DNA from 4 places in the Streptomyces sp. NPDC090442 genome. Region 2 is predicted to be linked to each of the others. Evidence: riboswitches for the same ligand, from Rfam matches in the RefSeq annotation. Region 2 holds a riboswitch; each other region holds the start of a gene.
The links. Region 2 has a riboswitch for cyclic di-AMP ahead of ACIQU6_RS24495 (peptidoglycan DD-metalloendopeptidase family protein). Riboswitches for the same ligand answer to the same signal wherever they lie in the genome.
Positions count from the first base shown of each region.

Region 1: it holds a riboswitch for cyclic di-AMP, as region 2 does, so the genes downstream of both, ACIQU6_RS21270 (NlpC/P60 family protein) here and ACIQU6_RS24495 (peptidoglycan DD-metalloendopeptidase family protein) in region 2, are expected to answer to the same signal.
Region 3: it holds a riboswitch for cyclic di-AMP, as region 2 does, so the genes downstream of both, ACIQU6_RS14470 (transglycosylase family protein) here and ACIQU6_RS24495 (peptidoglycan DD-metalloendopeptidase family protein) in region 2, are expected to answer to the same signal.
Region 4: it holds a riboswitch for cyclic di-AMP, as region 2 does, so the genes downstream of both, ACIQU6_RS26250 (M23 family metallopeptidase) here and ACIQU6_RS24495 (peptidoglycan DD-metalloendopeptidase family protein) in region 2, are expected to answer to the same signal.

Region 1 covers NZ_JBIVXW010000029.1:55,611-57,801, forward strand. Annotated here, with positions in the region: gene ACIQU6_RS21270 (NlpC/P60 family protein) at 1-946, opposite strand, end outside; cyclic di-AMP (ydaO/yuaA leader) riboswitch at 954-1,139, opposite strand; gene pcrA (DNA helicase PcrA) at 1,374-2,191, shown strand, end outside.
Region 2 covers NZ_JBIVXW010000035.1:82,118-84,308, forward strand. Annotated here, with positions in the region: gene ACIQU6_RS24490 (DUF2332 domain-containing protein) at 1-327, opposite strand, end outside; cyclic di-AMP (ydaO/yuaA leader) riboswitch at 739-895, shown strand; gene ACIQU6_RS24495 (peptidoglycan DD-metalloendopeptidase family protein) at 1,150-2,191, shown strand, end outside.
Region 3 covers NZ_JBIVXW010000017.1:12,411-14,601, reverse strand. Annotated here, with positions in the region: gene ACIQU6_RS14475 (transglycosylase family protein) at 1-802, shown strand, start outside; cyclic di-AMP (ydaO/yuaA leader) riboswitch at 1,053-1,222, shown strand; gene ACIQU6_RS14470 (transglycosylase family protein) at 1,230-1,916, shown strand.
Region 4 covers NZ_JBIVXW010000040.1:4,332-6,522, forward strand. Annotated here, with positions in the region: gene ACIQU6_RS26245 (GntR family transcriptional regulator) at 1-335, opposite strand, end outside; gene ACIQU6_RS26250 (M23 family metallopeptidase) at 583-1,362, opposite strand; cyclic di-AMP (ydaO/yuaA leader) riboswitch at 1,375-1,531, opposite strand; gene ACIQU6_RS26255 (M16 family metallopeptidase) at 1,843-2,191, opposite strand, start outside.

The DNA.
Region 1 (2,191 bases), on a different contig from region 2:
AGGTCGTGCGCGGCAGATCGACCCCGGCCGCCTTCCACGCGGCCTGCGTCAGGCCCGAGCAGTCGTAGGAGTTGGGCCCGGTGGCGCCCCAGACGTAGGGCTTGCCCATCTGGGAGCGGGCGAAGGCGAGTGCCTTCTGGGCCTTGGTGCTGGACGAGCCGCCGTCCGAGGCGCCGCCGCCGGACGAGGTGCCGCCGCCGGTGTTCTGGTCGGAGCCGCCGGGATGCTGCCGCCGCTTCTCGGCCTCCTTGCGGGCCTGCTCCTCGGCCTTGCGCTCGGCCGCGGCCTCCTTCTGGCGCTCCAGTTCGGCCAGCCGCGCCTTCTCCTGCGCGGTCAGCCGGGAGAGCAGTTGCCGCGCCTCGGCCAGCTTGGCCTGGACGTTGCGCTTGGTCTCCTTCAGGGACGTCTGCGCGTGCTGGAGGTCCGTGAGGCTCTGCGTGGCCTCGGCCCGTTGGCGGGTGGCCGCCGCGGCCTGCTCCTGGTAGTCGGTGACCACCTGCTTCTGCCGGCCGGTCAGTTGCTGCATCAGGTGGTTGCGGTCGACGAACTGCTGCGGGTCCTTGGCGAGCATCAGTTGGGCGGTCGGGTTGATCCCGCCGCTCTGGTACTGCGCCGACGCGAACGAACCCAGCCGCCGCCGGGACTCGTTCATCTGCTCCGCGCGCCGGGCCGCCTCGTCGATCAGGCGGTTCACCGTGCGCTGCCCGCTGTCGGCCTTCTCCTTGGCGGCGTTGTACTTCTGGGTGGCGACCTCGGCCTGCTGGTACAGGTCGTCGACCTGCTGCTTGACCTCTTCGACGGTCGGCTGGGGCGCCTTCGGGGCGGCGTTCGCGGTCTGCGAGAGCAGGGTGACCGAGGCCAGTGCGGCCGTGGTCAGCCCGGTGGCCGTACGACGGCCGCCGGGCGTGGCAAGTATGGGGGTGCGCGGCTTGCGATGGGACGCCAAGGCCGGCGACTCCTTCCGTGGACCGCCTACCGGGTTAGCTGTCGGGTTCGGGCGGTCTGCTGACGGAAGGCTTGCCCTACGGCCGGTGCGTCCGCCTGGCGACGGCCGCCCCGGTCGATTCACCCCGGTGTTGCTTGTGGGTCCCCGGCTCCGGATTGCCTTCGCGGCAGGCCGGACTCGGCGGAGGCGGCCCGTGCGGACGCTGTCGTCCGCGGGGACGGCGGGCTGCCTTGAGCGAGACCGTAGCCAACTCGTGTGGCTCCTGTGAAGGCAGGTGTTCGATATGCCCGAAACCTTTTCGTGACCTGAACGCGGAGGGCCCACGAGGCGTCCCCGGCCGCGCAGATGACGCCCCGACCAAGGCGGTACCGGGCAATCCGCCGCTTCGGGACCGGTTGTCAGTGCGGCGGCCTAGACTCGGTGGGCGATGAGCAGCCTCTTTGACGACAGCTTCCTGGCGGACCTCGGCCCCCCGGACGAGGAACCCCCGCCGCCGCCCGAGGACGAGCACGGCCCGGTCCCGGACGAGATGCCCGCCGACCTCTTCGGCGGGAAGTTCGACGCGCCCGCGCCCCGGCAGCCGTACTACCGCGACGGTGCCGCCCGCCCGGCCATCGACCCGGCGGCGCTCCTGGAGGGCCTCAACGACCAGCAGAAGGCCGCCGTGGTGCACAGCGGCAGCCCGCTGCTGATCGTCGCCGGCGCCGGCTCCGGCAAGACCCGGGTGCTCACCCACCGCATCGCCCACCTGCTCGCCGAGCGCCACGTCCACCCCGGCCAGATCCTCGCGATCACCTTCACCAACAAGGCCGCGGGCGAGATGAAGGAGCGCGTCGAGGACCTGGTCGGTCCGCGGGCCAACGCCATGTGGGTCTCCACCTTCCACAGCGCCTGCGTGCGGATACTGCGCCGGGAGTCCAAGCGGCTCGGCTTCACGTCGTCCTTCTCGATCTACGACGCGGCCGACTCCAAGCGCCTGATGGCCCTGGTCTGCCGCGATCTGGACCTGGACCCCAAGCGCTTCCCGCCCAAGTCCTTCAGCGCCAAGATCTCCAACCTCAAGAACGAGCTCATCGACGAGGAGACCTTCGCCGGGACGGCGGCCGACGGGTTCGAGAAGACCCTGGCCCAGGCGTACGCGATGTACCAGGCGCGGCTGCGCGAGGCCAACGCCCTGGACTTCGACGACATCATCATGACGACGGTCCACCTGCTCCAGGCGTTCCCCGACGTCGCCGAGCACTA
Region 2 (2,191 bases):
GATCACCTGGCGGACCTCGTCCCAGTGCCGGATCGTCCACTCGCGCCAGCGCCCGTACGCCGCCGCGCCGCGCGGCCCCAACTCCGCGTGCGGGCCGTCCAGATAGCGCACCGCGGCGAGCAGGAGGTTCGGCTGCTGCTTGGCGCCGGCCGGCAGCGAACCCGCCAGCAGTTCGCAGAACTCGTCGTCCTGGCCGATCCGGGCGGTCAGCTCCTCGTGCGCCTCGGACCGCCCGCGCGCCTGCTGCCAGGAGAACTCCCGGTACCGTTCCGCCACTTCCCGCGGGGTGTTGACGACGTTTCCGGTGTTCGCAACGTTGACGACCATGGGGCGACGTTATCGCCCTCACCCTCCGTGACCGCGAGGCGTCCCTCTGCATAACAAGTCGCGCACAATCGTCGCGAGATCGTTTGGCGCGATGGCGCCAACTCACCCTGGTTCGGGATGGCTTGAGGGGAAACGTTCCCGCCGGGGTCGCTGTGAAGGCCGGGCGGAACCCTTGTGGATTCATGGGAACGCTTGGATTTCCGTCGTCGTCTCTATTACTGTCCGATAACGGAGCGCGGTCGTCCCAGCCGTCGCAAGTGGCGGCACCGTGCGCCGACGCCGAATCCCGTACGCGCTTTTTCCGCACGCCCAGAACGACCCCGACCCGTCCCGCACGAGCCGGCCGCCGCCCTGCTCGACCGTGTCCCCGACCCGCGTCGCGCCGCCCGGATCGACCGGTTTGGTGGATGCCCGTCGGATCCGCCTGGAATTGCTGGGAATTGAGCGGAGGGAACCGGGGAACCACCCTCTTGGGGTGAATCGGGCGCTTCCCGCCAGGAGGCGTTCGTAGGAGACCTTCCTGCTCCGAACCCGTCAGCTAACCCGGTAGGCGAGAAGGAAGGAAAGGAGAGCGCCCCCGTGGCGTCCAACAGGCCCGCCCCTCACGCTCCATCCGGCTATGGCCTCGGTGGCCCCGCCGACTTCAGCGGCACGATCGGCTTCGGCCTCGGCCTCGGCGGCCCCGCCGGGCACGTTGCCTCCGGTGGTGTTGGTGTGGATGTTCCGGGTGGGGGTGGCGATTTCGTTGATGCCGCCGCTTCGCCCGCTTCCCCTGCTACCACCGTTTCCGCTGCTTCCGTTGCTTCTTCCGCCTACGAGGCGATGCCCCAGCAGGGAATGCCCCACCAGGGGCCGACCCCCGAGTGGCCGGCCCATGAGGACGTCGGCCAGGGCGGGTTGGCCGGTGGTGAGTCGGTGCACGGTCTCCAAGGGGGCGGTACCGGGGGCGCGTGGGGCACGGGTGACGAGAGGGGCGTCGATGAGGCGGATCTCGACGGAGCCGGCGCCGACGACGAGGACCTCCGTTCGATGCGCGGCAAGCACCGGGTGGCCAGGCAGCGCAGCGTCGGTCTGGCGCGCGGCGGTACGGCCCTGGGCGTCGGCGTGATCGCGGCGGTCGGAGCGAGCGGGGTGGCCGCGGCCGAGGGCCGGCCGCCGGCGCCGATCTCGATGCCCGATCCCGGTGGGACGGCCGAGGACGCCGCCGTGGACGCCCCGAAGGCCCCGGTGGCCGCCGCCGCGACCACCGCCACGGACGCCTTCGCTTCCGCCGCTCACGGCGCGCGGGCCGGCGGCGCCCCGGCGGAAGCCGCCCAGGGCGCGGGCGCGGCCGAGGCGCTGCGCAACCGCATCCTCCAGCAGGGCGGCGTCCGCCCGGCAGACGCCCAGGCCGACGCCCGAGCCGGTGCCCAACAGGGCGGCCCCGAGGGGCCGGAGGCCGCGGGAACGGCCGCGCCCCCGGAGGGCGCGCCGCAGACGTCAGAGGCGCCGCAGAAGCCCGGGGCGGAGGAGACGCCCGGGACTGAGGAGACGGCGGGGACGGAGTCGGAGGAGGCACCGGCCGCCGCACAGGCGCCGGAGGCGGACGCGAAGACCACCCAGGCCACGGAGGCTCCCCAAGCCGCCGAGACCGCGGAGGCCCACCAGGCCACTCGGACCTCTCAGGAACCGGCGGCCCCGGCCGCCCCGGACGCCAAGCCCGCCACCCCGGAAGCCGACCAACCCGCCCGCCCCGCCCCGGACTTCGTCGCCCCGGTTTCCTCGCACACCCTGGCCACCGGCTTCGGGCAGGCCGGCGACCGCTGGGCCGCGGACCACACCGGGCAGGACTTCGCGGCCCCAACGGGCACGCTGGTCAAGGCGG
Region 3 (2,191 bases), on a different contig from region 2:
GAAGGGCGGCCGCAAGCCGGGCGTCGATCCGGGCAGCACCAGCCGGCCCACCCCGCGCCCCACGCACGACCCCTCGGCCGACGACCCGGCCGCCGGCGACCCGTCCGGCGCGACGGGGAGGTCGGGCCACGCGGGGCCGGGCACCGCGACGCCCACCCCGTCCGGCAGTGACGCCGACCCCGGGTCGGACTCCGACTCCGATACCCCGGGCGCCCCTTCGGCGAGCCAGGACCCGACGGACCCCACGGGCGCCACAGGCACCGAGAACCCCACAAGCCCCACGGACTCCGCGTCGCCGTCCGGATCGCCGTCGGCCACTCCGTCCCCCTCCGCTTCCGGGAAGCCGTCCGAGAAGCCGACCGAGGAGCCGTCGGGCTCGCCGTCCGGGCGGCCCTCCACCGACCCGTCGGACGCGACCCCGTCCGCCCCCGGGGTCCCGTCCTCGCCCCCGTCCGCGTCGCCGGACGACCCGGCCGGTCCGTCCGGCTCCGTCGACCCCGGTACGCCGCCCGCCGCTGGCAAGCACCGCGGTGCGCCGGGCGACGGTGCGGGCTCCGGTGACGAGCGGGACGGTGGCAGCGGCCGGCACGCCTCGCGCGGCGGGGCGGCGCACCGCACGCCCCCGGCGGGCGCCGGCGACTACCGCGTACGCCCAGGTGACAACCTGTCAGTCATCGCCGAGCGCCACGACCTGCCGGGCGGCTGGCCCGCGCTCTACGACCGCAACCGTGACGTCATCGGCTCCGACGCGGACCTCATCCTTCCTGGTCAACTGCTCGATCTCGGGCGGGCGCAGGGGTAGTTACCGCCGGTTCGGGGCGGTTTCGTAAAAGTGAGATATGGCTCTCGTTGCGAGGGATGGGCCGGGTCCCGTCCCCCGTTTCGATACCGGGGTCCACCTGCGGAAATGTCCCCCCTGATGATCAAAAACGGTCAACTTGGTTCAGAAGATGGGGTTTGAACACCAACAGGGATTTGCTTACGGTCAGGACCGCTCGCCAAAGCGGGCCCTTCGATCGCTCGCCGAATCCTGCCGGCGGTCGGAGGACGACGACGCGCAAGCGCCGAAGGCAGGAGCGGGGGACCCAAGGTAAGTGCCGGCCCCACCCGTGAAAGCGGGTCAACCGGCTTGGGGTGAAGCCGTGTGTGCAGCACACGCGGCCGGGCAGCTCACACGGCCCGAACCCGACAGCTCACCTCGTAGGCGTCGGTGAGGAAACGAACGCACGATGCTGATCAACAAGGGCAAGCACCGCCGCAGCTCCAAGGCCGTCCGCGTCGCCACCCTGGCCGGTGTCGCCGGCGCCGCCGTCGCCGTCCCGCTGATGGGCGCCACCTCCGCTTCCGCCGCTTCGGTCGCCACCTGGGACAAGGTCGCCCAGTGCGAGTCCGGTGGCAACTGGTCGATCAACACCGGTAACGGCTACTACGGTGGCCTGCAGTTCTCCAACTCCAGCTGGGCCGCCGCCGGTGGCACCCAGTACGCGGCCCGCGCCGACCTGGCCACCAAGGCCCAGCAGATCGCCGTCGCCGAGAAGCTGCTCGCCATCCAGGGCCCGGGTGCCTGGTCCTGCGCCGGCGCCGGCAACCTGACCGCCGGTGGCCCGGCCGCCAACGTCGACACCTCCGGTGGCGCCACGGTCAAGAAGAGCCAGGGCACCTCCGAGACCCGCAAGCAGACCGAGGGCACCACCAAGAAGAAGTCCGCCCCGGTCCGCGAGAAGGTCGAGAAGACCCAGCCGGCCCCGCAGCAGTCGCACCGCTCCGGTGACACCTACACCGTGAAGTCGGGCGACACCCTCGCCAAGATCGCCAAGGCGCACGGCACCAACTGGAAGGCGCTCTACGCCGCCAACAAGTCCGTCGTCGGCGGCAACCCCAACCTGATCTTCCCGGGCCAGAAGCTCAGCATCTGAGCCGCCCGCGAAAGCTGCCCCGCCCCGGCGCGTCCCCCCGAGCGCGCCGCGGCGGGGCTTCTTACGTCCAGGCGCCCCTGCGCCGTGCCGCGCCGCGCCCGAGCCCCCCGCTGACGCGCGCCGTTCCCGGTGCCGTCAGACGGCCCGGCGCGGCGTTACCCGCATAGCGAACAACGCCCGGAAACCTCCCGTGAACTGGGAGTTCGGCCTGCTTGTTGGGTTTTTTCGTCCCACGGAGCGGGCCACGGGCAAGCGGATGCGTCCGGGGCCGTTAG
Region 4 (2,191 bases), on a different contig from region 2:
AGCCGCACCAGGCCGCGCAGCACCTTCAGGTGGGCGGTGGTACGCCGGGCGGCGGCGCGGGCGGCGCCCAGCGGCTCCATGAGGGCTCGCATGTCGAGGAGGTCGGCGGCCTCCTGCTCGGTGAGCTCGGCGACGCAGGCGCCCGCGTGGTGGCGGGAGGTGACGAAACCTTCGGACTGGAGGGTGCGCAGCGCTTCCCTCACCGGCACCCGGGAGACGCCGTACCGCGCGGCGAGAATGTCCTCGATCAGCCGGCTCCCCGGCGCGAGCAGACCGGAGACGATATCGTCCCGAATCGCCGTACACACCGCGTGCGCGGAAATGTGGCTTCGCATCGTCCGTGCCTCCGCCGTAATCCCCGAAAGACGTCGCCGCTCGGCGACATTCCTCGACCCTATTCGACACCGACGGATTCTCCCGCGGAATGTCGTGAATTCATCGGCACTTTTCGGACGATGCGAGCCGGGAACCTGGCAGGTGGGCCGACGGCGGCGGCCCTACGGAAACGGCGGAGCCCCGGCCCGCCAGGTGGCGGGCCGGGGCTCCAGGGGGACGGTGCTGCGGCGGAGAGGTCGGGGAAGGTCAGACGCTGACGCCGTGCGCGCGGAGGTAGGCGACCGGGTCGATGTCCGAGCCGTAGTCGGGGCCGGTCCGGGCCTCGAAGTGGAGGTGCGGGCCGGTGGTGTTTCCGGTGTTGCCCGAGAGGGCTATCTGCTGCCCCGGGGTGACGGACTGCCCGACCGTCACCCCGATCGAGGAGAGGTGGCCGTACTGGGTGTAGGTGCCGTCGTTCATCCGGATCACGATGTTGTTGCCGTACGCGCCGCCCCAGCCGGCCTCGACGACGGTGCCGGCACCCACGGCGTGAACCTGCGTCCCGTAGGCGGCGTGGAAGTCGATGCCGGTGTGGCTGCCCGAGGACCACAGACCGCTGGACGCCTTGTACGCGGTGGAGACGTAGGAATCGGCCACGGGAGCGACGAAGGTGTTGAGGCGCTTGCGCTCGGCCTCGCGGGCGGCGCGCAGCTTGGCCGCACGCTCCTCGTCGGCCTTCTTCTTGGCCATCTCGGCCAGCCGCTTGGCCTCGACCTCGGCCTTCGCCCTGGCCTCGGCGGCCTCGGCGGCCGCCTGCTGCGTGTCCGCCTGGGCCTCGATCCGGACGGCGAGTTCGTCACCGAGCTCGACGGCGTGCTGGAGGCCGGTGTCGTGGGCGGTCGGCTCGCCCGTGGCGGCCAGCGCGGGCGACGCCACGGAAGCGACGACTCCGGAGGCCGCGAGGGTGGCTATGCCGGCGAGGTTGCGGGTCGTGCGAGCGGTGCGGCTCGCACGGCGGTGCTTCCCGGTGGCACGGGTGAACGCCATGTACTGGCTGGTCCTTTCCTTCCCTCTCGCCTACCGGGTTAGCTGACGGGTTCGGAGCAGGAAGGTCTCCTACGGGCTCCTCCGGAGAGGAGACCGATTCACCCCAGGGGACATGTGGGTCCCCGGCTCCCCTGGCTCGCGCCGTACGGGGACTCGGCGATGACTGCTCGGTGCCACTGTTGTGGCGGAGTTGTGACGAACAGCCGGACCGACGCTAAACGGGGCAACTTTCAATCGGCAAACAGAACTGGAGTTTTGTGCGACACGCCACACTCGAATCGGGCAACCGAGGCAACCCGGCAGGCGACGCCACCCGTCCGCGGGCCCGGGCCCGTAGGGGCGGCGGAGCAACGCGCACCAGTTGGGCGGGCGGGAACACGGTGCACACGCACAGCGGCTCCCGTGGCAAGTCGCTGCCACGGGAGCCGCTTTGTCGATAAGTGACGAGACGTCGAGTGACATGCCGTCACGCGGCTGAGGTCAGCCGCTGACGACGGTCACCTCGCCGATGCCCAACGCCTTGACGGGCTCGGCGATCTGCGCCGCGTCGCCCACCAGGACCGTCACCAGCCGGTCCGCCGGGAAGGCGTTGACGACCGCCGCGGTCGCCTCGACCGTGCCGGTCTCCGCGAGCCGGACGTACAACTGCGCCTGGTAGTCGTCCGGGAGCTGCTGCTCCACCTGGTCGGCCAGGGTCCCCGCGACCGCGGCGGCGGTCTCGTACTTGAGCGGGGCCACGCCGACGAGGTTCTGCACGGCGACGTCGCGCTCGGCGTCGGTCAGCCCCTCGGCCGCGAGGGTGCGCAGCACCGTCCACAGGTCCTGGAGG